One region of the Pseudomonas sp. BN414 genome, then DNA from elsewhere that is predicted to be linked to it. Evidence: predicted binding sites of a transcription regulator. Region 1 holds the regulator's gene; each other region holds the start of a gene.

Region 1 (7,864 bases):
CAGCGAGGCCTACCTGATCGAGAACGGCAAGATCACCGCGCCGGTGAAGGGCGCCACCCTGATCGGCAACGGTCCGGAGGCGATGAGCCGGGTGTCCATGGTCGGCAATGACCTGGCGCTGGACAGCGGTGTGGGTACTTGCGGCAAGGACGGGCAATCAGTGCCCGTTGGCGTGGGTCAGCCGACCCTGAAGATCGATGCGATCACGGTCGGTGGGACGGGGGCCTGATGACGGCCCCCGGTAGGATCAGCGCAAGCCGCGCTTGGCTTCGTCCAGGTCGCGGATGTACTTGAACACCTTGCGCGCGGCGGCCGGCGGTTTGTTGTGGGCTGCTTCGTGCTGGGCATGACGGATGAGGCCGCGCAGGTGCTGGCGGTCGGTTTCCGGGTAGTCGGCGACGAAGCTTTCCAGGGCGGTATCGCCACCTTCGATCAGGCGATCGCGCCAGCGCTCCAGCGCGTGGAAGCGTTCGTTGTACTCGCGGGTGGAGCTGTCGAGCTGGTCGATGAGGGCGACGATGGCCTCGACGTCCTGCTCGCGCATGAGCTTGCCGATGTACTGGATGTGCCGTTTGCGGGCGACGTTCGCCTTGTGCTTCGGCGCTTCCGCCAGGGCTTTTTGCAGGGCGTCGGTCAGCGGCAGCTTGGCCAGCACGTCGGCCTTGAAGGTGGTCAGGCGTTCGCCGAGTTCCTGCAGGGCATGCAGCTCGCGTTTGACCTGGGATTTACTCTTCTCGCCAGAGAAGTCGTCGTCGAAGAATTCAGACATGGGGGTGGTCCAATGGGAAACGCCGCCATGATAACCAGTCGGGGCCGCGTTGTCCGGCCCGGCTGGCGCCGCCGGAGTGCGGTAAATGCGGCGAGGCGCTGGGTTGCGCCTGCCGCGTCGAACACTATTTGAACTGGAGTGGCTATGAGTGAAGTAGAAGTGGTCGGCCCGGAAGCATTGCCGGAACTGCAGGCGCGGGTCGAGCGCATCCTCGCCGAGGCCCGGCGCCAGGGCGCCAGCGCCTGTGAGGTGGCTGTTTCAGTAGAGCAGGGACTCTCCACCACGGTTCGCCATGGCGAGGTGGAAACAGTCGAGTTCAACCGTGATCAGGGGTTCGGCATCACCCTGTATGTCGGCCAGCGCAAGGGCTCGGCCAGCACCTCGGCCAGTGGCGAGGACGCGATTCGAGAAACCGTCGCCGCTGCGCTCGCCATCGCCAAGCATGCTTCCGAGGACGAATGCGCCGGTCTGGCCGACGCGGCGCTGATGGCCCGCGACCTGCCGGAACTGGATCTCTACCATCCATGGTCGATTACCCCCGAGCAGGCGGTGGAGCAGGCGCTGATCTGCGAGACGGCGGCATTCGAGACTGACAAGCGCGTCAGCAAGGCGGACGGCACCACCCTCAATACCCACCAGGGTTGCCGCGTTTACGGCAACAGCCATGGTTTCGTCGGTGGTTATGCGAGCACGCGGCACAGCCTGAGTTGCGTGATGATTGCCGAGCAACAGGGGCAGATGCAGCGCGACTACTGGTATGACGTCAGCCGAATTGGCAGCCAGCTTGCCGATCCGGCCAGCATTGGCCGTCGCGCTGCCGAACGCACCGCTGCTCGTCTTGGCGCCCGCCCGGTGCCCACCTGCGAGGTGCCGGTGCTGTTCGCCGCCGAGCTCGCAACCGGTTTGTTCAGCAGCTTCCTCGGCGCCATTTCCGGCGGCAACCTGTACCGCAAATCCTCGTTCCTCGAGGGTGCCCTGGGCCAACGGTTGTTCCCGGAGTGGCTGTCCATCGACGAGCGTCCGCATATTCCGCGCGCAATGGCCAGCGCCGCCTTCGACAACGACGGCCTGGCGACCTATGCCAAACCTTTTGTCGAGAAAGGTGAGCTGGTGTCTTACATCCTCGGCACCTATTCCGGCCGCAAGCTGGGCCTGCCGAGCACCGCCAACGCCGGTGGTGTGCACAACCTCTTCGTCAGCCATGGCCAGGAAGACCTCGCAGCCCTGCTGCGTCGCATGGGCCGCGGCCTGCTGGTGACCGAGCTGATGGGGCAGGGGCTGAACATGGTGACCGGCGACTACTCCCGTGGCGCCGCTGGCTACTGGGTGGAGAACGGCGAAATCCAGTTCCCGGTGCAGGAAGTGACCATTGCCGGCAATCTCAAGGATATGTTCCGCCGGATCCTGGCGGTGGGCAGCGACCTGGAGCTGCGTGGCAATATCCGCACCGGCTCGGTGCTCATCGAGAAAATGACGGTGGCCGGTAGCTGAGACTGGCTTTCTCCAGAATGAAAAACGCGCCCTGATGGGCGCGTTTTTCATTGGGGCAGATGACGGTCATTCACCTTCGTCGAACTTGTTGTTGATCAGCTCGATCAAGGCGTTGAGGGCGTCGTCATCCTGATCGCCTTCGGTGTGCAGGTGAATGGGCGTGCCCTTGCCCGCAGCCAGCATCATCACCGCCATGATGCTCTTGCCATCGACCAGGCTTTCGGGGGTGCGGCCGACGCGGATCTGGCAGGGATAGCGACCGGCCACGCCGACGAACTTCGCCGCCGCCCGGGCGTGCAGGCCGAGCTTGTTGATGATCGTGATCTCGCAGGCAGGCATCGCGTTTTCCAATCCTTCTAACTGAGGTCGCGGTGGCGAACCTGGACATTCTTCAAACTGGGTTTCAATGCCGCGCCCAGGCGATCAGCAATGTACACCGAGCGGTGATGCCCGCCGGTGCAGCCGATGGCGATAGTGACATAAGCCCGGTTGCTGGCAGCGAAGCGTGGTAGCCATTTGCTCAGGTAGCTGTGGATATCCTGATACATCTCCTCCACATCCGGCTGGCCGGCAAGGTATTCGGCCACCACCGAATCAAGCCCAGAATGGTCGCGCAATTCAGGCTTCCAGTAGGGGTTGGGCAGGCAGCGCACGTCGAACACCAGGTCAGCATCCACAGGCATGCCGCGCTTGAAGCCGAAAGATTCGATCAGGAAGGCCGTACCAGGCTCGGGTTGATTGAGCAGGCGTAGCTTGATGCTGTCACGCAGCTGATAGAGGTTGAGATGCGTGGTGTCGATCTTCAGGTCAGCGAGATCGGCAATGGGCGCCAGCAGCACTTCCTCGTCCCGAATGGCTTCAGCCAGGGAGCGATTGTCATTGGTCAGCGGATGGCGCCGGCGCGTTTCGGAAAAGCGCTTGAGCAGGGTGTCGTGCTCGGCGTCGAGGTAGAGCACATCGCATTTGATGTGACGATGGCGCGCCTCGGCGAGTAGCTCGGGGAAGCGTTGCAAATGGCTGGGCAGGTTGCGCGCGTCGATGGAGACGGCGACCTGGGGTTGCAGCAGTTCGGTGTGCAACAGCGCCCGTTCGGCCAGCTCGGGAAGCAGGCCGGCGGGGAGGTTGTCGATGCAGTAGTAACCGTGGTCCTCGAGAACATCGAGGGCGGTGCTCTTGCCCGACCCGGAGCGGCCGCTGACGATGATCAGGCGCATGGTGAAGCCCTAGCGTCCGCTCTGCACGTCCACCACTACCTGGTAGAGGCTGGCGCTGTCGGGAGCCTGGCGCAGTCGCTCGCGTACATCGCTGCGGTCGAGCATGCTGGCTATCTGTCGGAGCAGTTCAAGGTGCTCATCGGTAGCAGCTTCCGGGACCAGCAGGACGAACAGCAGGTCAACCGGAGCGCCATCGATGGCGTCGAAATCGACTGGAGCGTCAAGGCGAAGCACGGCGCTTATGGGCGCCATGCAGCCGGTGAGGCGACAGTGGGGAATGGCGATGCCATTGCCGAAACCGGTGGAGCCAAGCTTCTCCCGAGCTACCAGGCTTTCGAAGATATCCTGGTTGTCGAGGTCGGGAAGATCACGGGAAACCAGCTTGGCAATCTGTTCCAGTACACGCTTTTTGCTGCCACCCGGCACGTTCACCAGGGAACGGCCGGGGGTCAGGATTTGCTCGAGTCGAATCATAGGAAGGGGAAGAGTGTCAGCGGGCCGTAGCGCCCTGCTGGCGATTCAACTGCTTTTCCTTGTGTTTGATCAGTTGGCGGTCAAGTTTGTCGGTAAGCAGGTCGATGGCAGCGTACATGTCTTCATGTTCCGCATTGGCCACGACCTCCCCACCAGCGATGTGCAAGGTGGCTTCGATCTTCTGCTTCAGTTTCTCGACCTCCATGATGACTTGCACATTGGTGATCTTGTCGAAGTGGCGCTCGAGCCGGCCAAGTTTCTCGCCGACATAATCGCGCAGGGCGTCGGTCACATCCAGTTGATGTCCACTGATGTTGACTTGCATACCGCTTTCTCCTTATTGCCCGTGTATAAGAGACAGGCTAACGGGCCTGCCACCGGAACACTTTGGCGTGGGTCAATTTCCGCGTCACATCAGTCGCTTCCGCTCGCTGGAAGGCGCTATCCCAAGGGATTCGCGATACTTGGCTACTGTGCGACGGGCCACTTGAATGCCCTGTGCCTCCAGTAAACCAGCGATCTTGCTGTCGCTCAACGGCTTTTTCGGATTTTCCGCAGCGACCAGTTTTTTGATGATCGCGCGGATCGCGGTAGACGAACATTCGCCGCCTTCCGAGGTGCTGACGTGGCTGGAGAAGAAGTACTTCAGCTCGTAGATTCCGCGGGGAGTGTGCATGTATTTCTGAGTGGTCACGCGCGAAATGGTGGACTCGTGCATACCCACGGCTTCGGCGATGTCGTGCAGAACCAGGGGCTTCATCGCCTCGTCGCCATACTCCAGGAAGCCGCGCTGGTGCTCGACGATCTGGGTGGCGACCTTCATCAGGGTCTCGTTGCGGCTCTGCAGGCTCTTGATGAACCAGCGCGCTTCCTGAAGCTGATTGCGCATGAAGGTGTTGTCGGCGCTGGAGTCGGCACGACGAACGAAACCGGCGTAGTGCGGATTGACCCGCAGGCGTGGCACGGCTTCCTGGTTCAGTTCGACCAGCCAGCGTTCGTTGTGCTTGCGGACGATCACGTCGGGCACCACGTACTCAGGCTCGCTGGCCTCGATCTGCGAGCCGGGACGCGGATTCAGGGCCTGGATCAGTTCGATGATCTGACGCAGCTCATCTTCCTTGACCTTCATGCGCCGCATCAGCTGGCTGTAGTCACGGCTGCCGAGCAGATCGAGGAAGTCACCGGCCAGGCGCTGGGCCTCGGTCAGCCACGGGGTGCCCGGTGGCAGTTGGCGGAGTTGCAGGATCAGGCATTCGCGCAGGTCGCGGGCGCCGATGCCGGCGGGCTCGAACTGCTGGATGCGATGGAGGACGACTTCGACTTCGTCCAGCTCGATGCCGAGCTCAGGGTCGAAGGCTTCGACGATCTCCGCCAGCGACTCTTCGAGGTAGCCGTCGTTATTGATGCAGTCGATCAGGGTGACCGCGATCAGGCGGTCGGTGTCCGACATGGGAGCCAGGTTCAGCTGCCAGAGCAGGTGGCTTTGCAGGCTTTCGCCGACCGAGGTGCGCGAGGTGAAATCCCACTCGTCGTCATCGTTGCTTGGCAGGCTGCTGGCGCTGGTCTGGTAGACGTCTTCCCAGGCTGTGTCGACCGGCAGTTCGCTCGGAATGCGCTCATGCCATTCGCCATCTTCCATGGCTTCGGCATTGGTTTCGACGCTGGACTCCTGGAAGCTGGATTCCTGGCTGCCCGTATTGGGCTGTTGGTCACCTTCGGCCATTGGGTCGGAGGTGTCGAAATCGTCGCCATCCTCCTGCCGCTCGAGCATCGGATTGGATTCCAACGCTTCCTGGATCTCCTGCTGGAGGTCCAGGGTGGAGAGTTGGAGTAGGCGGATGGCCTGTTGCAGCTGCGGGGTCATCGTCAGCTGCTGGCCCATCTTGAGGACTAGCGATGGTTTCATGGCAGAGGGCTTTGCACCTTGATTCGCCGGCGCTAACGCGCCATCCACTACAGGGCGCCTTAAGCGCCACCAGGAAGCAAATTATATGCCTGACCTTGAAGGATTTTCCTAGCTCGCGCAAGCCATCTTGTAGGCGATGTCGCGGGACGCTACAGGCGGAACTCGTGGCCCAGATAGACTTCCTTCACCAACTGGTTGGCCAGGATGGCTTCCGCGCTACCTTCTGCGATCAGTTGTCCGTCACTGACAATGTAGGCGGTCTCGCAGATGTCCAGGGTCTCACGCACGTTGTGGTCGGTGATAAGTACACCGATTCCCTTGGCCTTGAGGTGATGGATGATCTGCTTGATGTCGCCCACGGAAATGGGATCCACGCCGGCGAAGGGTTCGTCCAGCAGGATGAATTTGGGGGAGGTGGCCAGCGCACGGGCGATTTCCACACGACGGCGCTCACCGCCCGACAGGCTCATGCCGAGGCTGTCGCGGATGTGGCTGATGTGGAACTCCTGCAGCAGGCTTTCCAGCTCCTTGCGGCGTGCGGCGCGATCCAGGTCCTTGCGGGTCTCGAGGATCGCCATGATGTTGTCCGCGACGCTGAGCTTGCGGAAGATCGAGGCTTCCTGCGGCAGATAGCCGATACCCGCACGGGCGCGGCCGTGCATGGGCTGGTGGGTGACATCCTGCTGGTCGATCAGGACGCGACCCTGGTCGGCCTGGACGAGGCCGACGATCATGTAGAAGCAGGTGGTCTTGCCGGCGCCGTTGGGGCCGAGAAGGCCAACGATCTGTCCGCTGTCGATCGACAGGCTGACATCGCGTACCACCTGGCGGCTCTTGTAGCTCTTGGCCAGATGCTGGGCTTTGAGAGTCGCCATTACTGTGCTTTCTGCTCTTTCTTCTTCGGCTGGATGACCATGTCGATCCGCGGACGCGGTGTGCTGACATTGGTGCCAGTAGCGCGCCCTGCGTTGACGATCTGGCGCTGGGTGTCATAGACGATCTTCTCGCCTTCGAAGGTATTGCCTTCCTGGATCACCTTGGCCTGATCGAGCAGGATGATGCGCTCGTTGGCAGCGAAGTATTGGATGGTCAGGCCGTAGGCCTTGACGATTTCCTTGTCCACTGCGGGCTTCTGTTCGTAGTACGCGGGCTTGCCGACAGAGGTGAAGACCTCGACATCGCCATTCGCGTCCTGGGTGATGGTGACGGTGTCGCCGGTGATCTTCAGGGTGCCCTGGGTGATCACGACGTTGCCGCGGTAGACCGCGACGCCTTGCTTGTCATCGAGCTCGGCGCTGTCGGCCTGGACGCGGATCGGTTGATCGCGGTCCGTGGGCAGGGCCCAGGCGGCAGCACTTCCGAGTGCGGTGCCCAGGCTGAGCAACAGGGGGAGGGTTTTAACGAACCTCATGCTGGCCTCTTACATTGGACTGCAGGATCATCCTGCTGTCATTCAAGTACGCTTTCATTCCTTGTGCCGTGGTCACCCCATTGGCCGCGTCGATTCTAACGGCTTGCTGGGTCTGCGCATATTCCTCGTCAGGGAACACGGTCAGGCGGCTGGTGGTCAGGATAGTCGGGCGCCCTTTGCCGTCGGTGCGCGCCACTCGGACCTTGTCGATCAATTCGACCTGCTTGCCTTCAGGGCCGACTTCGCCACGCTCGCTCTGCACATGCCAGGGATAGGCGGTGCCGCGGTGCAGAAGCAGGTCCGGATTGGTCAGCAGTGTGACATCAGTGGCCTTCATATGTTCGAGGCGGGTGGCAGTCATTTCGTAGTGGAGCTTGCCGTCTTCCTGGAACTGGGTGCTCTTGCCGTTTTCCACGTAGAAATCGATGGCGTTGTCATTGCCTGGAGCGCTTGTCCGGTCCATGAAGCTTTCGGGGCGGATATTCCAGTAGCCCAAGGCGATGAGTAGCGCAGCGATCGGGAGCAGGAACAGCGCAAGGCGGATGTTCTTTGGCATCGGTAACCTCAGAGATAAGCGGCTTGCGCCGCTTCCAGGCTGC
Region 2 (7,864 bases), on a different contig from region 1:
GATGTAGGTGAATACCAGGAAACGCCCCAGGTGCGACGTGGACAGGGTGTTGCCTCCCACACCGGGTACGGTGAGCAGGCTTCCCAGCAAGGTCTCCAGATGCAGCTGCTGGATCAGCCAGTAGAAGATGCCGCCCTTGGCCAGGATCACCGTCCAGGCATACGCCTTGACGATGTAGCTGGCCCACATCGGCAGCATCACGGCGATATAGAAGAAGGCTTTCTCCTTCGGCGAGGCGAAGCGCGCCATGTAGTAGGCGATGGGGAAGGCCAGGACTGCGCTGGCCAGACTCACGGCGATGGCCATGGTCAGGGTGCGCAGGATGATGTCGTAGTTCGCCGGGTTGAACAGGGCGGCGTAGTTGGCCAGCGTCAGGTCCGGCGTCACCGCCATGGTGAAGTCGTCGAAGGTGTAGAAGCTCTGCCAGAGCAGGGCGAACAGCGAGCCGATGTAGATCACCCCGAACCAGAGCAGGGGCGGGGTCAGGAGCAGCAGCAGGTAGAGCGTCGAGCGGCGGTAGAGCAGGTTGGATAGCCCCCGCAGCGGACCGCTCTGATGGCTGGCGATGACAGCGCTCATGGCCTACTCGCTGAGCGCGACCATCGCGCTGCGGGGCCAACAGGCCTGTACCTGTTGGCCGGGTTGGGGGCGTGCGACATCCGTTTCTTCGCCGTTGGGCAGGCTCACCGCCAGGCGCCCACCGCCGTCCAGATTGAGCTCGTAGCGGCTGCTGGCGCCGAGGTACTGCACGTCATGCACGGTGCCGCTGACTTGCAGCTCGCCATTGCTGGCGTTGCCGAAGCGCACATGCTCCGGACGCAGGGAGAAGGTCCCGGCCGTGCCGGTGAGGCGCTGGGCGAGGTCGCCGTGGAGCACGTTGGCGGTGCCGACGAACTCGGCAACGAAGCGGGTACTTGGTTTGCGATAGAGGTTCTGCGGACTGTCCACCTGCTCGATACGGCCCTTGTTGAACACGGCGACGCGGTCGGACATGGACAGCGCTTCACCCTGGTCGTGGGTGACGAAAATGAAGGTGATGCCGAGCTGGCGCTGCAGCTTCTTCAGCTCCACCTGCATCTGCTCGCGCAGCTTGAGGTCCAGCGCGCCGAGGGGTTCGTCGAGCAGCAGCACGCGCGGACGGTTGATCAGCGCACGGGCCAGCGCCACACGCTGGCGCTGGCCGCCGGACAGCTGCGCCGGCTTGCGGTCGCCATAGCCGGGCAGGGCAACCATTCCCAGGGCTTCCTCGGCGCGGGCCAGGCGCTCGGCTTTGGCTACGCCCTTCACCTTGAGGCCGTAGGCGACGTTGTCGCGCACGTTCATGTGGGGGAACAGGGCGTAGTCCTGGAACACGGTGTTCACGTCGCGCTCGTAGGGCGGCAGGCCAGCGGCTTCCTCGCCGTGGATGCGGATGGAACCTGAGGTGGGCTGCTCGAAACCGGCGATCAGGCGCAGGCAGGTGGTCTTGCCCGAGCCGGATGGGCCGAGCATAGAGAAGAACTCGCCGTCGCGAATCTCGATGGACACCCGGTCGACCGCCTTCACATCACCGTAGTGGCGGCAGACATCGGTGAACTGGACGGCTGTGGTCATAGGTATGACTCCGGAGGGCTTTGCTCCCTCTCCCTCCGGGAGAGGGTTGGGCGGGGCGCGTTCGGATGAGGGGACACCGAGCTAACTCGAACTACCCTCACCCCCGGCCCCTCTCCCAGAGGGAGAGGGGAGGTTGCATCGTGCTACGGGCTGGACTGAGCGAGCGGCCTGAGGGCAAGGCGCCCCGCAGCGAGGCGCGAGACATACCTTCTGGTAGGCGACGCGCCGAGCGAGGACGCAACGCAGTCATCAGGTCGCGCAGCCAGTTCAGCGACCGCCCATGATCGCGATGTAGTCCTGCGTCCACCGACTATACGGGACGAACTTCCCACCTTGGGCTTCCGGGGTTTTCCAGAAGGCGATCTGGTCGAACTGGTCGTAACCATTGGTGGCGCAGCCGCTGGCACCGAGGAGTTCGCTGCTGGTGCAGCCCTTGGCGACCACGGGCAGCGAGCCGAACCAGGCGGCCAGGTCACCCTGGACCTTGGGTTGCAACGACCAATCCATCCACTTGTAGGCGCAGTTCGGGTGCTTGGCGTCGACGTGCAGCATGGTCGTGTCGGCCCAGCCGGTGACCCCTTCTTTCGGGAACACCGTTTCCACGGGCTGCTTCTCGCCTTTCAGGGTATTGGCCATGTAGCCCCAGGTGCTGGAGGCGGCCACGCCTTCGTTCTTGAAGTCGCTCATCTGCACGGTCGCGTCGTGCCAGTAGCGGTGCACCAGGCTGTGCTGCTTGCGCAGCAGGTCGAGCACTGCGGTGTACTGCACTTCGGTCAGCTGGTACGGGTCCTGGATGCCCAGTTCCGGCTTGGCGGACTTCAGGTAGAGCGCAGCGTCGGCGATGTAGATGGGGCCGTCGTAAGCCTGCACGCGACCCTTGTTGGACTTGCCATCGGCCAGGTCCTGAGGCTCGAAGACCACGGCCCAGCTGTCCGGCGCCTGCTTGAACAGCTTGGTGTTGTACATCAGGAGGTTCGGGCCCCACTGGTACGGCGTGCCGTAATGCACACCTTCTACCGTGTGCCAGGGCGCGTCCTGAAGGCGCTGGTCGAGGGTTTTCCAGTTGGGAATCAGGTCCGGGTTGATCGGCTGCACGCGCTTGCCGAACACCAGGCGCAGGGAGGCGTCGCCGGAGGCGGTGACCAGGTCGTAGCCGCCCTTGGCCATCAGGCTGACCATCTCGTCGGAGGTGGCGGCGGTCTTCACGTTGACCTTGCAACCGCTGTCTTTCTCGAACTGGGTCACCCAGTCGTAGTTCTTGTCCGACTCGCCGCGTTCGATGTATCCGGGCCAGGCGATGATGTCGAGCTGGCCTTCACCCTTGCCGAGCTGCTTCAGCGGTTCGGCGGCCTGGGCGGAGGCGATGAGGCAGGCGCAACTGACGGCGAATGAAAGGGAAACGGGTTTGAACGAAGGCATTGTCGACTCCTGTTGTACATGACGTGCGGAGCCTGTTCGGCGGAACTGCATGCCGTCGGCGAATGCGACGAAAAGCGCGCCGAAAAATACGGCCGCTGGTCGCATTGAGCAGCGTAGTTCGGGGCTTTGGGGCTGACAAGGAAGGGGCGGGTGGCGCTTTGCTGTGGCTTTCCTGTGGGGGCGAATTCATTCGCTGACCGGACCGCAGGTTCGGCCCCAGGGGCAACTCCGTTGCCCATAGCGAATGAATTCGCCCCCACAAAAGAGGCATCAGTAATGCAGCGTCGCCTCGCCCTTGTGCCAATTGCATGGGCACAGCTCTTCAGTCAGCAGTGCATCCAGCAGGCGCAAGGTTTCCTGTGGGTTGCGGCCGACCAGCAGGTCGTTCACCGAGACATGTCGTATGACATTGTCCGGGTCGATGATGAAGGTCGCGCGCAGGGCCACGCCTTCGCGGCGGTCGATGATGCCCAGAGCATTGGCCAGTTCGTGCTGGATGTCCGCCAGCCAGGGAAAGCTCAAGCCCTTCAGATCCTTGTGGTCGCGGCGCCAGGCGAGGTGGACGAACTCGCTATCGGTGGAGGCCCCGATCAATTGGGTATCCCGGTCGTTGAATTGCTCCAGCAGGTCCGCGAACGCCTTGATCTCGGTGGGACAGACGAAGGTGAAATCCTTGGGCCAGAAGAACAGCACCTTCCATTTGCCCAGGAGGCTGTCCTGGCTGACGCGCTTGAACGCGTTCTCCGGGGTGGCGGCGTGTTCCGAGTCGTGGTCAACCGCCAGCAGGTTGAACGCCGGCAGTTTGTCTCCGATGGTGAGCATGGCAGGTTGCTCCGGGGCAGGAGGGAGGCACTGGAATGGAGCAAGTATGGAAGGCTCCCGCGACCTTGGAAAATGTGGCCAGGCAATGGCTCCTATAGAGGGGCGCCTATGACCATAGATCGGCGGGTAATAGGGCAATTCCAAATCGCAACATATCCATAGAACAATCGGGCCCTAGGGCCGTGCATGGCCGGACTAGACTGTTCGTTCCAGGGATGGCGGTTCTTCCGCAACAAGTGGGGGAACACCTCGCCGTCGCACCGTCCAACCCTGTACCGCCGCCAAATAGGGCGACAGGGGTAGTTCGGTTATTCGAGCTGCACCAGTCTGGGGCGCTACGACTGCGAGTGTGCTGCAAGTTATTGAAAGGCAAGCAGTTGTGGCGATGGCACGGGGCTTGCGACTGCGTTTCTGCCCGTGGTGACAAGGAGTTAGGCATGTCCCGCATTTTTTATGACGAGATGTATGACGCGAGTGGCGAATGCCGTCCGCATTACCGGGAATTCGCCCGCTGGCTGGCGGACACGCCCGGAGAACTGCTGGCCCAGCGACGTCGCGAGGCTGACCTGTTGTTCCACCGAGCCGGTATCACTTTCACCCTGTATGGCGATGAGCAGGGCACCGAGCGCCTGATTCCCTTCGACACCATTCCCCGCGCCATTCCCATGAGCGAATGGCGGGTGGTGGAAAAGGGCTGCATCCAGCGCGTGAAGGCGCTGAACATGTTCCTTGCCGACCTCTACCACAGCCAGCGAATCATCAAGGCCGGGATCATCCCCGCCGAGCAGGTGCTGGCCAACGAGGGCTATCAGATCGCCATGCAGGGCCTGGACCTGCACCGCGATACCTACGCCCACATCGCCGGCGTGGACCTGGTACGCGATGGCGATGGCACCTACTACGTGCTGGAAGACAATCTGCGCACCCCGAGCGGCGTCAGCTACATGCTCGAAGACCGCAAGATGATGATGCGACTGTTCCCCGAGCTCTTCGCCGCCCAGCGCGTCGCCCCCATCGATCACTACCCGAACCTGTTGCTGGATACGCTGAAAAGCTCCAGCCCCCTGGACAGCCCCAGCGTGGTGGTGCTGACGCCGGGACGCTTCAACAGCGCCTACTTCGAACATGCTTTCCTCGCCCGCGAGATGGGTGTGGAGCTGGTGGAAGGGGCGGACCTGTTCGTCCGTGACGACCGGGTGTTCATGCGCACCACCGCCGGCCCGCAACCGGTCGACGTGATCTATCGCCGGCTGGACGATGCCTTCCTCGATCCCCTGGCCTTCAACCCCGAATCCATGCTCGGTGTGCCCGGTCTGCTGGCCGCCTATCGCTCCGGGAATGTGGTGCTGGCCAACGCCATCGGCACCGGCGTGGCGGACGACAAGTCCATCTACCCCTATGTCGGCGACATGATCCGTTTCTACCTGGACGAGGAACCCATCCTGAAGAACGTGCCCACCTGGCAGTGCCGCAAGCCTGAAGAACTGTCCCATGTGTTGGCCCACCTACCCGAACTGGTGGTCAAGGAAACCCAGGGTTCCGGCGGCTACGGCATGCTGGTGGGGCCGGCCGCCAGCGCCCAGGAGATCGAAGCCTTCCGCGAGCGCCTCAAGGCCCGCCCCGAGGCCTACATCGCGCAGCCCACGCTGTGCCTGTCCACCTGTCCGACCTTCGTCGAGCAGGGCATCGCCCCGCGCCATATCGACCTGCGTCCCTTCGTGCTTTCCGGGCGGGAAACCCGGCTGGTGCCCGGCGGCCTGACCCGCGTGGCACTGCGTGAAGGCTCGCTGGTGGTGAACTCGTCCCAGGGCGGCGGTACCAAGGACACCTGGATCGTGGAGGACTGATCATGCTGAGCAGAACTGCCTCCGAGCTTTACTGGATGTCGCGTTACCTGGAGCGCGCGGAGAACCTGGCGCGCATGCTGGAGGTCAGCTATTCGCTGTCGCTGATGCCCCAGGACGGCCGTGGCGATGGTTTGGACGAGCTGGCCATGTCGCTGCTCAGCACCGGCACCCTGGAGCTGTACCAGGAGCGTCATGGCGAGTTGAACGCCGGGCGCATGCTGCATTTCTTCGCCCTCGACGCCGACAACCAGGCGAGCATCTTCAGCTGTCTGCGTGCCGCGCGGATCAACGCCCATGCCGTGCGCGGGCGGATCACCGCCGACATCTGGGAGAACATCAACGCCACCTGGCTGGAGATGCTGAACATCTCCAGTGAGGGGCTCGGCCGTTACGGGATCAGCCGTTTCTGCGAATGGGTGAAGGAGCGCTCGCACCTGTTCCGCGGCGCCAGCTACGGCACCATCATGCGCGGCGAGGCCTACAGCTTCATTCGCCTGGGCACCTTCATCGAGCGGGCTGACAACACCCTGCGCTTGCTGGACTCGCGCTACGAAATGTTCGGTGAAGAATCGGAGGAGGTCAGCGACAGCTCCGCTCGCGGCTATTACCAGTGGAGCGCCTTGCTTCGCGCGCTGTCGTCCTTCGAGGCCTACACCGAGGTATATCGGGGCTCCCCCGACGCCCGCCAGGTTTCCGAGCTGCTCCTGCTCCGCGCCGACGTACCCCGTTCGCTGCGGGCGTGCATGGAGGAGCTGAACGACATCCTCGCCCACCTGCCAGGAGACAACGGTCGCCCGGCCCAGCGCCTGGCCGCGGAGCTGGACGCGCGGCTGCGTTACACCGCCATCGACGAAATCCTCGACGAGGGCCTGCACACGTGGCTCACCGACTTCATCCTGCTGGTCCGCCAACTGGCCCGGGCCATCCACAGCTCGTATCTGGAGGCTGTATGAAACTGTCCATCCGCCACGACACCACCTATCGCTACGACGACCAGGTCCGCGCGAGCATCCAGTACCTGCGCCTGACGCCCCAGGAGAACGAACGCCAGCACGTGCTCAGTTGGCAATTGACGCTGCCGCGTCCGGTGCGCGCGCAGATCGATCCCTTCGGCAACATCTTTCATGTACTGACCCTGGACGAACCCCACGACTCCATCGTCATCAGCGCCCGTGGCCAGGTGGAGATCGACGAGAAGCGCGAAGCCGAACACGACAAGCATTCGGCCTTGCCCTTCCTGCGTTTCACCCGGCTGACCACCGCTGACGAGGCGCTGCGGGAGTTCGCTGCGCTCGAGTGCGGGGATCGCCGCGATCGTGGTGGGCTGATCGACCTGATGGAAGCGCTGCATGCGCAGATGCCGTTCAAGAAAGGCGTGACCCGAGTCGACAGCACTGCCGCCGAAGCCTTCGCCGGTCGCGCCGGGGTCTGCCAGGACCATACCCACGCGTTCCTGGCCTGCGCCCGCAGCCTGGGCATTCCGGCGCGATTCGTGTCCGGCTACCTTTACCAGGGCAATGACCAGAACCTGGCTAGTCACGCCTGGGCCGAAGCCTGGCTGGGCGATGCCTGGTACAGCTTCGACGTGACCAACAACCTGGCCCGTCCCGAGCGTCACCTGAAACTGGCGGTGGGCCTGGACTACCTGGATGCCTGTCCGGTACGCGGCATGCGTCGTGGTGGCGGCGGCGAGCAGATGCACGCCAAGGTGGATGCGCCGCCGCTGTTGGTACAGGTGCAGTAACGCGAGATTCCCAACTTTCCGCGGCGCCGGCCGCCCCTTACTGCCAGCCCGCGAGGGCCGGCGGCCGGACACCCGACGCGGAGAGCCTCAACAAGGAGAACCGGCATGACCTACTGCGTCGCCATGCACCTGGCCGACGGCCTGGTATTCGTATCCGACTCGCGCACCAACGCGGGTATCGATCACATCGCCACCTTCCGCAAGCTCTACACTTTCGGCGTTACCGGCGAGCGGTTGATCGTCCTGCAAAGCGCCGGGAATCTGGCCACGTCGCAATCGGTGGTCAATCTGCTCAAGCAACGCCTGGGCGGCGCGGGGCCGAACCTGAATACGGTGCCTTCCCTCTACGACGCCACCGCGCTGGTGGCCGAAACCATTCGCGAAGTCATTGCCCGCGATGGCGCGCCTCTGGCGGGCAATACCGACCTGACCTGTTCTT
Region 3 (7,864 bases), on a different contig from region 1:
GCAGCCTGCGCAGTTTCGTTGCCCGACTGCATCAGGATGGCCTGTCCAGCCGCAGCCTGGCGCGCCTGCTCTCGGCCGTGCGTGGCCTTTATCAGTACCTGATCCGCGAAGGTCGCTGCCGTCACGATCCCGCCAATGGCCTCGCCGCGCCCAAGGGGGCTCGCCGCCTTCCTCGCGCACTCGACGCCGACCGCGCCCAGCAGTTGCTGGACGGGGGCGTGGAAGACGATTTCATCGCCCGCCGCGACCAGGCCATGCTGGAGTTGTTCTATTCCTCGGGCCTGCGGCTATCCGAACTGGTAGGCCTGAACCTCGAAGGACTCGACCTCTCCGCGGGCTTGGTGCGGGTACTTGGCAAGGGCAACAAGACCCGCGAGTTGCCCGTGGGCAGCAAGGCTCGTGAGGCGCTGGAAGAATGGCTGCCCCTGCGCGCAACCGCCAATCCCGGTGACGGCGCGGTCTTCATCAGCCAGCAAGGCCGCCGCCTGACACCGCGCGCGATCCAACTGAGGGTCCGCCAGGCGGGCGTTCGTGAACTGGGCCAGCATTTGCATCCGCACATGCTGCGACATTCCTTCGCCAGCCATATGCTGGAGTCGTCCCAGGACTTGCGAGCGGTGCAGGAGTTGCTCGGCCATGCCGATATCTCCACCACCCAGATCTATACCCACCTGGACTTCCAGCACCTGGCCTCGGTCTACGACCAGGCCCATCCGAGGGCGAAGCGACGGGGAGCTGACGAATGACTATCCAGCTGATTACCTTCGACCTGGACGACACCCTCTGGGATAACCGCCCGGTGATCGAGGGCGCCGAAACCGCCATGCGCGACTGGCTGATGGAACACACCCCGGCGTTGGGCAGCCTGCCGGTGGAACACCTATGGGCCATTCGTGGCGAGGTCCTGGCCGCCGAGCCCAGCCTGAAACATCGCCTCAGTGAACTGCGTCGCCGTACCCTGCGCCGGGCACTGGAAGGCGTCGGTTACTCCGCCGAGGATGCCATCGATCTGGCCGAAGGCGCTTTCCAGGCGATGCTCCACGCCCGTCACCGCATCACTTTCTTCCCCGATACGGTGCCTACCCTCGAGCGCCTGGCCATTCGCTACAGCCTGGGGGTGATCACCAACGGCAACGCCGACGTGCGCCGCCTGGGTCTGGCCGACTACTTCAAGTTCGCCCTTTGCGCCGAAGAACTGGGCATCGGCAAGCCCGACCCGATGCCCTTCCTCGAAGCGCTCAAGCGCGGCGGTGTCAGCGCCGGCGAAGCCGTGCACATCGGCGACCATCCGGCCGACGATATCGAAGGCGCCCGCCGTGCCGGCCTGCGCGCCATCTGGTTCAACCCGCTGGGCAAGGAGTGGACCGGCGAGCAACTGCCCGACGCGGAAATCACCAGCCTGAGGGAGCTGCCCGAAGTCCTGGCGCGCTGGGCGAAGTGGCACTGACCGGACATACCGCGTCAGACACCTCCTTATCCATCCCGCGAGCGATCCGTCGCCCATGAAAAAGCCCGCCAATGGCGGGCTTTTTCGACGGGTGCCGGCCTCAGATGGGGCGGCTGCCGTATTTGCTGTCCGGCTTCTTGGGCGGGTCGGCAACCACGTTGGGCTCGACCTCTTGCACCTTGCCACCACGGGCCAGGAAATCTTCCATGGCCTTGGCCAGGGCATCGCGCTCTTTCTGCTTGGCTTCGATGCTGGGCATTTCCTCGACTTCGACCGCAGCCTTGGCCTTCTTCCCGGAGGGGGCAGGGGCCTCGCCATCGTCGTCGCTGTCACCATCATCGGCTGCAGCCAGCTCTTCGCCGTCTTCCTCGTCGGCCGCTTCCAGCTCGTCTTGTTCCAGTTCTTCGTCGCTCATGTTCTACCTCATGCCTTGCCAAAGCAGGTTAGTTATAGCCCAGCTGCGCCAGCTTTCTAACGCTGCCAGAAAAAATTCAGTACGCCTCGCCATGCAAGGTCGCCAGTACCCGTCGCGAACCGCCGTGATCACGGTGCTCGCCCAGGTAGACACCTTGCCAGGTGCCCATCGCCAGTTGCCCGTCCTGGACCGGCAGACTCAGCTGACAGCCGAGGAGGCTGCCCTTGAAGTGCGCGGGCAAGTCGTCCGGCCCTTCATGGTCATGTTCATAGCCGCTTTCACCCTGAGGCACCAGGCGATTGAAGAATCGCTCGAAGTCCCGCCTGACCGCAGGGTCGGCGTTCTCGTTCACCGTCAGGGAGGCCGACGTATGTTGCAGCCAGAGGTGCAACAGACCCACCCGGTAGCGCCGCAGTTCCGGCAACGCGGCCAGGATTTCTTCGGTGACCAGATGGAAGCCACGCGGCCTCGGACGCAAGGTGATCAGGGTCTGCTGCCACATGCGCGAATACCTGTTCCGGCTCGTACGGCGGGCATTCTAGCGCGGCCGAAAAAAAAACAAAGGGCGCCTTTCGGCGCCCTTTTTGGCATTCCCGCCGACATCCCCGCCGGCAACCGCCGAACGGGGAAATCATGAGGATCAGAGGTTGTAGCCGCGCTCGTTGTGCTGAGCCAGGTCGAGGCCGACGGTCTCTTCTTCTTCGTTGACGCGCAGGCCGATGACTACGTCCAGCACTTTCAGGATCACGAAGGTCACGATACCGGTGTAGACGACGGTGAACGCGACACCCTCGAACTGGATGAGCAGCTGGGCGCCAATGTCTTCCACGGTGCCGAAGCCACCCAGGGCCGGTGCGGCGAATACGCCGGTCAGCAGGGCGCCGACGATACCGCCGATGCCGTGCACGCCGAAGGCGTCCAGGGAGTCGTCATAGCCCAGCTTGCGCTTCAGGCTGGTGGCGCAGAAGTAGCAGACCACGCCGGCAACCAGGCCGATGATCAGGGCGCCCATCGGGCCGACGGTGCCGGCAGCCGGGGTGATGGCAACCAGGCCGGCGACCACGCCGGAAGCGATACCCAGTGCACTCGGCTTACCGTGGGTCAGCCATTCGGCGAACATCCAGCCCAGGGCAGCGGCAGCAGTGGCGATCTGGGTAACCAGCATGGCCATGCCGGCAGTGCCGTTGGCAGCAACTGCGGAACCCGCGTTGAAACCGAACCAGCCCACCCAGAGCATGGCGGCGCCGAGCAGGGTGTAGCCCAGGTTGTGCGGAGCCATCGGAGTGGTCGGATAGCCCTTGCGCTTGCCCAGTACCAGGCAGGCTACGAGACCGGCGACACCCGCGTTGATGTGCACCACGGTGCCACCGGCGAAGTCGAGCACGCCCCAGTCCCACATCAGGCCACCGTTGCCGCTCCACACCATGTGGGCGATCGGGGCGTAGACCAGGGTGAACCAGACAGCCATGAAGATCAGCATGGCGGAGAACTTCATGCGCTCGGCGAAGGCGCCGACGATCAGGGCCGGGGTGATGATGGCGAAGGTCATCTGGAAGGTGATGAACACGCTCTCAGGAATCGCGTACACCAGGCTGCTGGTGTTCAGGCCGCTGAGGAACGCCTTGGACAGGCCACCCACGAAGGAATTGAAGTTGATCACCCCCTGTTCCATGCCGGTGGTGTCGAAGGCCAGGCTGTAGCCATAGACCACCCAGAGGATGCTGATCAGGCCGGTGATGGCGAAGCACTGCATCATCACCGAAAGGACGTTCTTGGAGCGCACCATGCCGCCGTAGAACAGCGCCAGGCCGGGGATGGTCATGAACAGCACCAGCGCAGTAGCGACGATCATCCACGCCGTGTCACCACTGTTCAGCACGACCTCGTCGGCGGCCATGGCCAGGCCGGGGGTAACGAGGGACAAAAGGGCTCCTAGCCCTGCGACTTTACGCAGAGTCATGTTGTTTTCTCCTGGGGCGTTGGGGTTCGGCGGCTTAGATCGCGTCTGTGCCGGTTTCGCCGGTACGGATACGGATGGCCTGTTCCAGATTGACGACGAAGATCTTGCCGTCACCGATCTTGCCGGTGTTGGCAGCCTTGGTAATGGCCTCGATCACGCGATCGAGTTGATCGTCGGCGATGGCCACATCGATCTTCACCTTCGGCAGGAAATCGACAACGTACTCGGCGCCACGGTACAACTCCGTGTGGCCCTTTTGCCGCCCGAAGCCCTTGACCTCGGTGACAGTGATGCCCTGCACGCCGATCTCGGACAACGACTCACGCACGTCGTCGAGCTTGAAAGGCTTGATGATGGCGGTGACTAGCTTCATGAAACTTCTCCCGTGTTTGGTTGACTTGCCCCAGGAAAAACGAACCCGGCTCAAGTCTAAGCGCAGTGTCTGGCTTTTGTAACGCGTCGGTCCGCCCTGCCTCGGCACTCCGACACCAACCAACCGCTTCTGGCGAAACACTCCCCCGCCTCGCCCGGTGCACCGGAACTGCCTCGGTGCATGCGTCACTCAGCTCCAAGCAGAAACCTTGCCAGCTCCCAACAACGTCCGTTTTTTCAAGCAGATACTGGCCGGATGCCGCGTTTTACGGGCCCTGGCCCGGGTTTCATCGCACCAAAGGAGTGCGCACCGCCCCAGGCCATTGCTCAAAAAGTGTGCATCGCTTGCCACTGGCACGGCCGCCGGAGGCACCGTGATAGACTCCCGCCCCATTCACTTATGGAAACCGCCATGCTGCCGCCCAAAGCCCTGCTCGATACCCTCGCTGCCACCGCCTCGCGCCTGTTCAGCAGCGACAGTCCGTTGCCGCGTGCCGAGGTCGAGGCCCAGTTCAAGGTCTTGCTGCAGAGTGCCTTCGGCAAGCTCGACCTGGTCACTCGTGACGAATTCGACAGCCAGATGGTGGTACTCGCCCGGACTCGCGCACGCCTGGAAGCCCTGGAAGCCAAGGTCGCGGAACTGGAAGCCAAGCTGAACCCGCCGCCGGCGGAGTGATACCGCTCCGGCCCGGCGGACCGATCAAGGAGTGATCAATGTCCCTGGCCATCGTCCACAGCCGCGCGCAGGTTGGCGTCGAAGCCCCTGCCGTGAGCGTCGAAGCGCACCTCGCCAACGGCTTGCCGTCCCTGGCTCTGGTGGGTCTTCCGGAAACCGCCGTGAAGGAAAGCAAGGACCGCGTACGCAGCGCGATCCAGAACAGCGGGTTCGACTTTCCCCCCAGGCGCATCACCCTCAACCTCGCCCCTGCAGATCTGCCGAAGGATGGCGGCCGTTTCGACCTCGCCATCGCCCTTGGCGTCCTCGCCGCCAGCGGCCAGCTGCCGGCCGGCGCCCTGGACGAGGTGGAATGCCTGGGCGAACTGGCACTCTCCGGTGCGCTGCGTCCTGTGCAGGGCGTGCTCCCTGCCGCACTCGCCGCTCGCGCCGCCGGCCGTACCCTGGTGGTGCCTCGGGAGAATGCCGAAGAAGCCAGCCTGGCCGGTGGCCTCAAGGTGCTGGCGGCATCGCACCTGCTGGAGCTGACCGCGCACTTCGCCGGCCACACCCCGCTTCCGTTCTACCAGCCGCAAGGCCTGATGGATGATCGCCCGCCCTACCCTGACCTCGCGGAAGTCCAGGGTCAGGTTGCGGCGAAGCGCGCCCTCCTGGTCGCCGCAGCCGGCTCGCACAACCTGCTGCTCTGCGGGCCACCCGGCACCGGCAAGACCTTGCTTGCCAGCCGTCTGCCCGGCCTGCTGCCACCGCTGGAAGAACATGAAGCACTGGAGGTGGCCGCCATCCACTCAGTCGCCAGCCATGCGCCGCTGAAAAGCTGGCCGCAACGCCCCTTCCGCCAGCCTCATCACAGCGCTTCCGGCGCCGCGCTGGTTGGAGGCGGCAGTCGTCCAAAGCCCGGCGAAATTACGCTGGCGCATCAGGGCGTGCTGTTTCTCGATGAATTGCCGGAGTTCGAGCGCAAGGTGCTGGAGGTCTTGCGAGAGCCCATGGAAAGCGGCGAGATCGTCATTGCCCGCGCCCATGACAAGGTCCGTTTTCCGGCGCGTTTCCAGTTGGTCGCGGCGATGAACCCCTGCCCCTGTGGATATCTCGGCGAGCCTGCCGGGCGATGTCGCTGTACTCCGGAACAGATCCAGCGTTACCGCGCCAAGCTATCAGGCCCCCTGCTCGACCGGATCGATCTGCATCTGACCGTCGCCCGCGAAGCCACAGCGCTGGCGCCACCTACCAACACAGGGCCGGGCAGCGCGGAAGTCGCCGAGATCGTGGCGCGGTCGCGCCGCGTGCAACTCCAACGTCAGGGGTGCGCCAACGCCTTCCTCGACCTCAAGGGCCTGCGCCAGCATTGCGCCCTGGATAGCGCAGACCGTATCTGGCTGGAGGAGGCCTGCGAACGGCTCAACCTGTCCCTGCGTGCGGCCCATCGCATCCTCAAGGTGGCTCGCACCCTGGCCGACCTGGAGCAGGCCGGAACCATAGGCCGCCATCACCTCGGCGAAGCCCTGCAGTACCGACCCGAAGCCATGACCTGAAGCAACAAAAACTATTGCAAAGGCACCAATGAAAGACTTCTTCTATCGAAGTTGTTAGACTTGCGCGCCTTCCGCCCTTGGCGGCCATCCGATTAAAAGGAGAGCTAGCTCAATGGAGGCACGTTCGTCTTCGCAATCCACCCTCAATCCGCCGGTCTTTTTCGGCTCGGCCATCCTCATCATCGCCCTGGTGCTCTACAGCACCCTCGCCCGCGATCAAGCGCAAACACTGTTCATCCACATCCAGGACTGGATCATCGTCAACGCCAGCTGGTTCTACGTCCTGGCGGTCGCGCTGATCCTCATCACCGTCGTGTTTCTTGCTGTCAGCCGCTTCGGCGACATCAAGCTCGGCCCCGACCATAGCCAGCCCGAATACCGCAACGGCACCTGGTTCGCCATGCTGTTCTCCGCCGGCATGGGCATCGGCCTGATGTTCTTCGGCGTCGCCGAACCGCTGATGCATTACGCCAACCCACCGGTGGGCGATCCAAACACCGTGGCCGCTGCGAGGGAGGCCATGAAGCTGACCTTCTTCCATTGGGGGCTGCATGCCTGGGCGATCTACGCGATTGTCGCGCTGATCCTGGCGTTCTTCTGCTTCCGCCATGACCTGCCCCTGACGCTGCGTTCGGCGCTCTACCCCCTGATCGGTGAGCGCATCTACGGCCCTATCGGCCACGCTGTGGATATCTTCGCCATCCTCGGCACTGTGTTCGGCGTGGCTACGTCGCTCGGCTATGGCGTGCTGCAGATCAACAGCGGCCTGAACCAGCTGTTCGGCCTGCCGGTGAGCGTGCCCGTGCAACTCGGGTTGATCGCCGGCACCTGTGCCCTGGCGACGCTGTCAGTGGCCAGCGGTCTGAACAAGGGCATCAAGATTCTCTCCGAGCTCAACCTGCTGCTGGCGGTAGTCCTGCTGATCGTGGTGCTGTTGCTGGGTCCTACCGTGTTCCTGTTCAAGACGTTCATCCAGAACACCGGCGGCTATCTGTCCGAGATCGTCAGCAAGACCTTCAATCTCTACGCCTATGAATCCAGCGACTGGATCGGCGGCTGGACGCTGCTCTACTGGGGCTGGTGGCTGTCCTGGTCGCCCTTCGTCGGCCTGTTCATCGCCCGCATCTCCCGCGGGCGCACCATCCGCCAGTTCGTCTGCGGCGTGCTGTTCGTTCCGGCAGGCTTCACCCTGCTGTGGATGACCGTATTCGGCGACTCGGCCATCCACCTGGTGCTTCATGAGGGCGTGCACGGCCTGGCGGATACCGTGGCCCAGGACAGCTCCCTGGCGCTGTTCGCCTTCCTCCAGCAGTTCCCCTTCGCCAACGTGCTTTCCCTGGTGGCGGTGCTGATGGTGGTGGTGTTCTTCGTCACCTCCGCCGACTCCGGCGCCTTGGTGGTCGACATGCTGGCCTCCGGTGGCCGCGAAGTGACGCCGCTGTGGCAGCGCCTGTTCTGG

Evidence for each region. The regulator sigma-54, encoded in region 1, starts transcription at its own class of promoters, with help from an activator protein. The targets are predictions, from matches to a motif close to ANTGGCATNNANNTTGCTNT.
Region 2: a site for sigma-54 is predicted at 4,219-4,238, ahead of E8E95_RS23580 (circularly permuted type 2 ATP-grasp protein). Genes of this name have one in related genera too.
Region 3: a site for sigma-54 is predicted at 4,392-4,411, ahead of glnK (P-II family nitrogen regulator). Genes of this name have one in related genera too.

What each region holds. Positions count from the first base shown of each region.
Region 1 is NZ_SSOL01000079.1:307,774-315,637, forward strand. Features, by position in the region: gene tldD (metalloprotease TldD) at 1-229, shown strand, start outside; gene yjgA (ribosome biogenesis factor YjgA) at 248-769, opposite strand; gene pmbA (metalloprotease PmbA) at 914-2,260, shown strand; gene E8E95_RS29250 (HPr family phosphocarrier protein) at 2,327-2,599, opposite strand; gene rapZ (RNase adapter RapZ) at 2,617-3,474, opposite strand; gene ptsN (PTS IIA-like nitrogen regulatory protein PtsN) at 3,484-3,948, opposite strand; gene raiA (ribosome-associated translation inhibitor RaiA) at 3,965-4,273, opposite strand; gene E8E95_RS29270 (RNA polymerase factor sigma-54) at 4,358-5,854, opposite strand; gene lptB (LPS export ABC transporter ATP-binding protein) at 6,004-6,729, opposite strand; gene lptA (lipopolysaccharide transport periplasmic protein LptA) at 6,729-7,265, opposite strand; gene lptC (LPS export ABC transporter periplasmic protein LptC) at 7,252-7,821, opposite strand; gene E8E95_RS29290 (HAD family hydrolase) at 7,830-7,864, opposite strand, start outside.
Region 2 is NZ_SSOL01000075.1:230,334-238,197, forward strand. Features, by position in the region: gene E8E95_RS23560 (ABC transporter permease) at 1-579, opposite strand, end outside; gene E8E95_RS23565 (ABC transporter ATP-binding protein) at 583-1,593, opposite strand; gene ydcS (putative ABC transporter substrate-binding protein YdcS) at 1,861-3,012, opposite strand; gene E8E95_RS23575 (peroxiredoxin) at 3,283-3,834, opposite strand; gene E8E95_RS23580 (circularly permuted type 2 ATP-grasp protein) at 4,272-5,681, shown strand; gene E8E95_RS23585 (alpha-E domain-containing protein) at 5,684-6,634, shown strand; gene E8E95_RS23590 (transglutaminase family protein) at 6,631-7,425, shown strand; gene E8E95_RS23595 (proteasome-type protease) at 7,531-7,864, shown strand, end outside.
Region 3 is NZ_SSOL01000078.1:520,017-527,880, forward strand. Features, by position in the region: gene xerC (tyrosine recombinase XerC) at 1-746, shown strand, start outside; gene E8E95_RS27660 (HAD family hydrolase) at 743-1,447, shown strand; gene sutA (transcriptional regulator SutA) at 1,548-1,862, opposite strand; gene E8E95_RS27670 (secondary thiamine-phosphate synthase enzyme YjbQ) at 1,939-2,364, opposite strand; gene E8E95_RS27675 (ammonium transporter) at 2,503-3,822, opposite strand; gene glnK (P-II family nitrogen regulator) at 3,857-4,195, opposite strand; gene E8E95_RS27685 (accessory factor UbiK family protein) at 4,607-4,870, shown strand; gene E8E95_RS27690 (YifB family Mg chelatase-like AAA ATPase) at 4,909-6,405, shown strand; gene betT (choline BCCT transporter BetT) at 6,518-7,864, shown strand, end outside.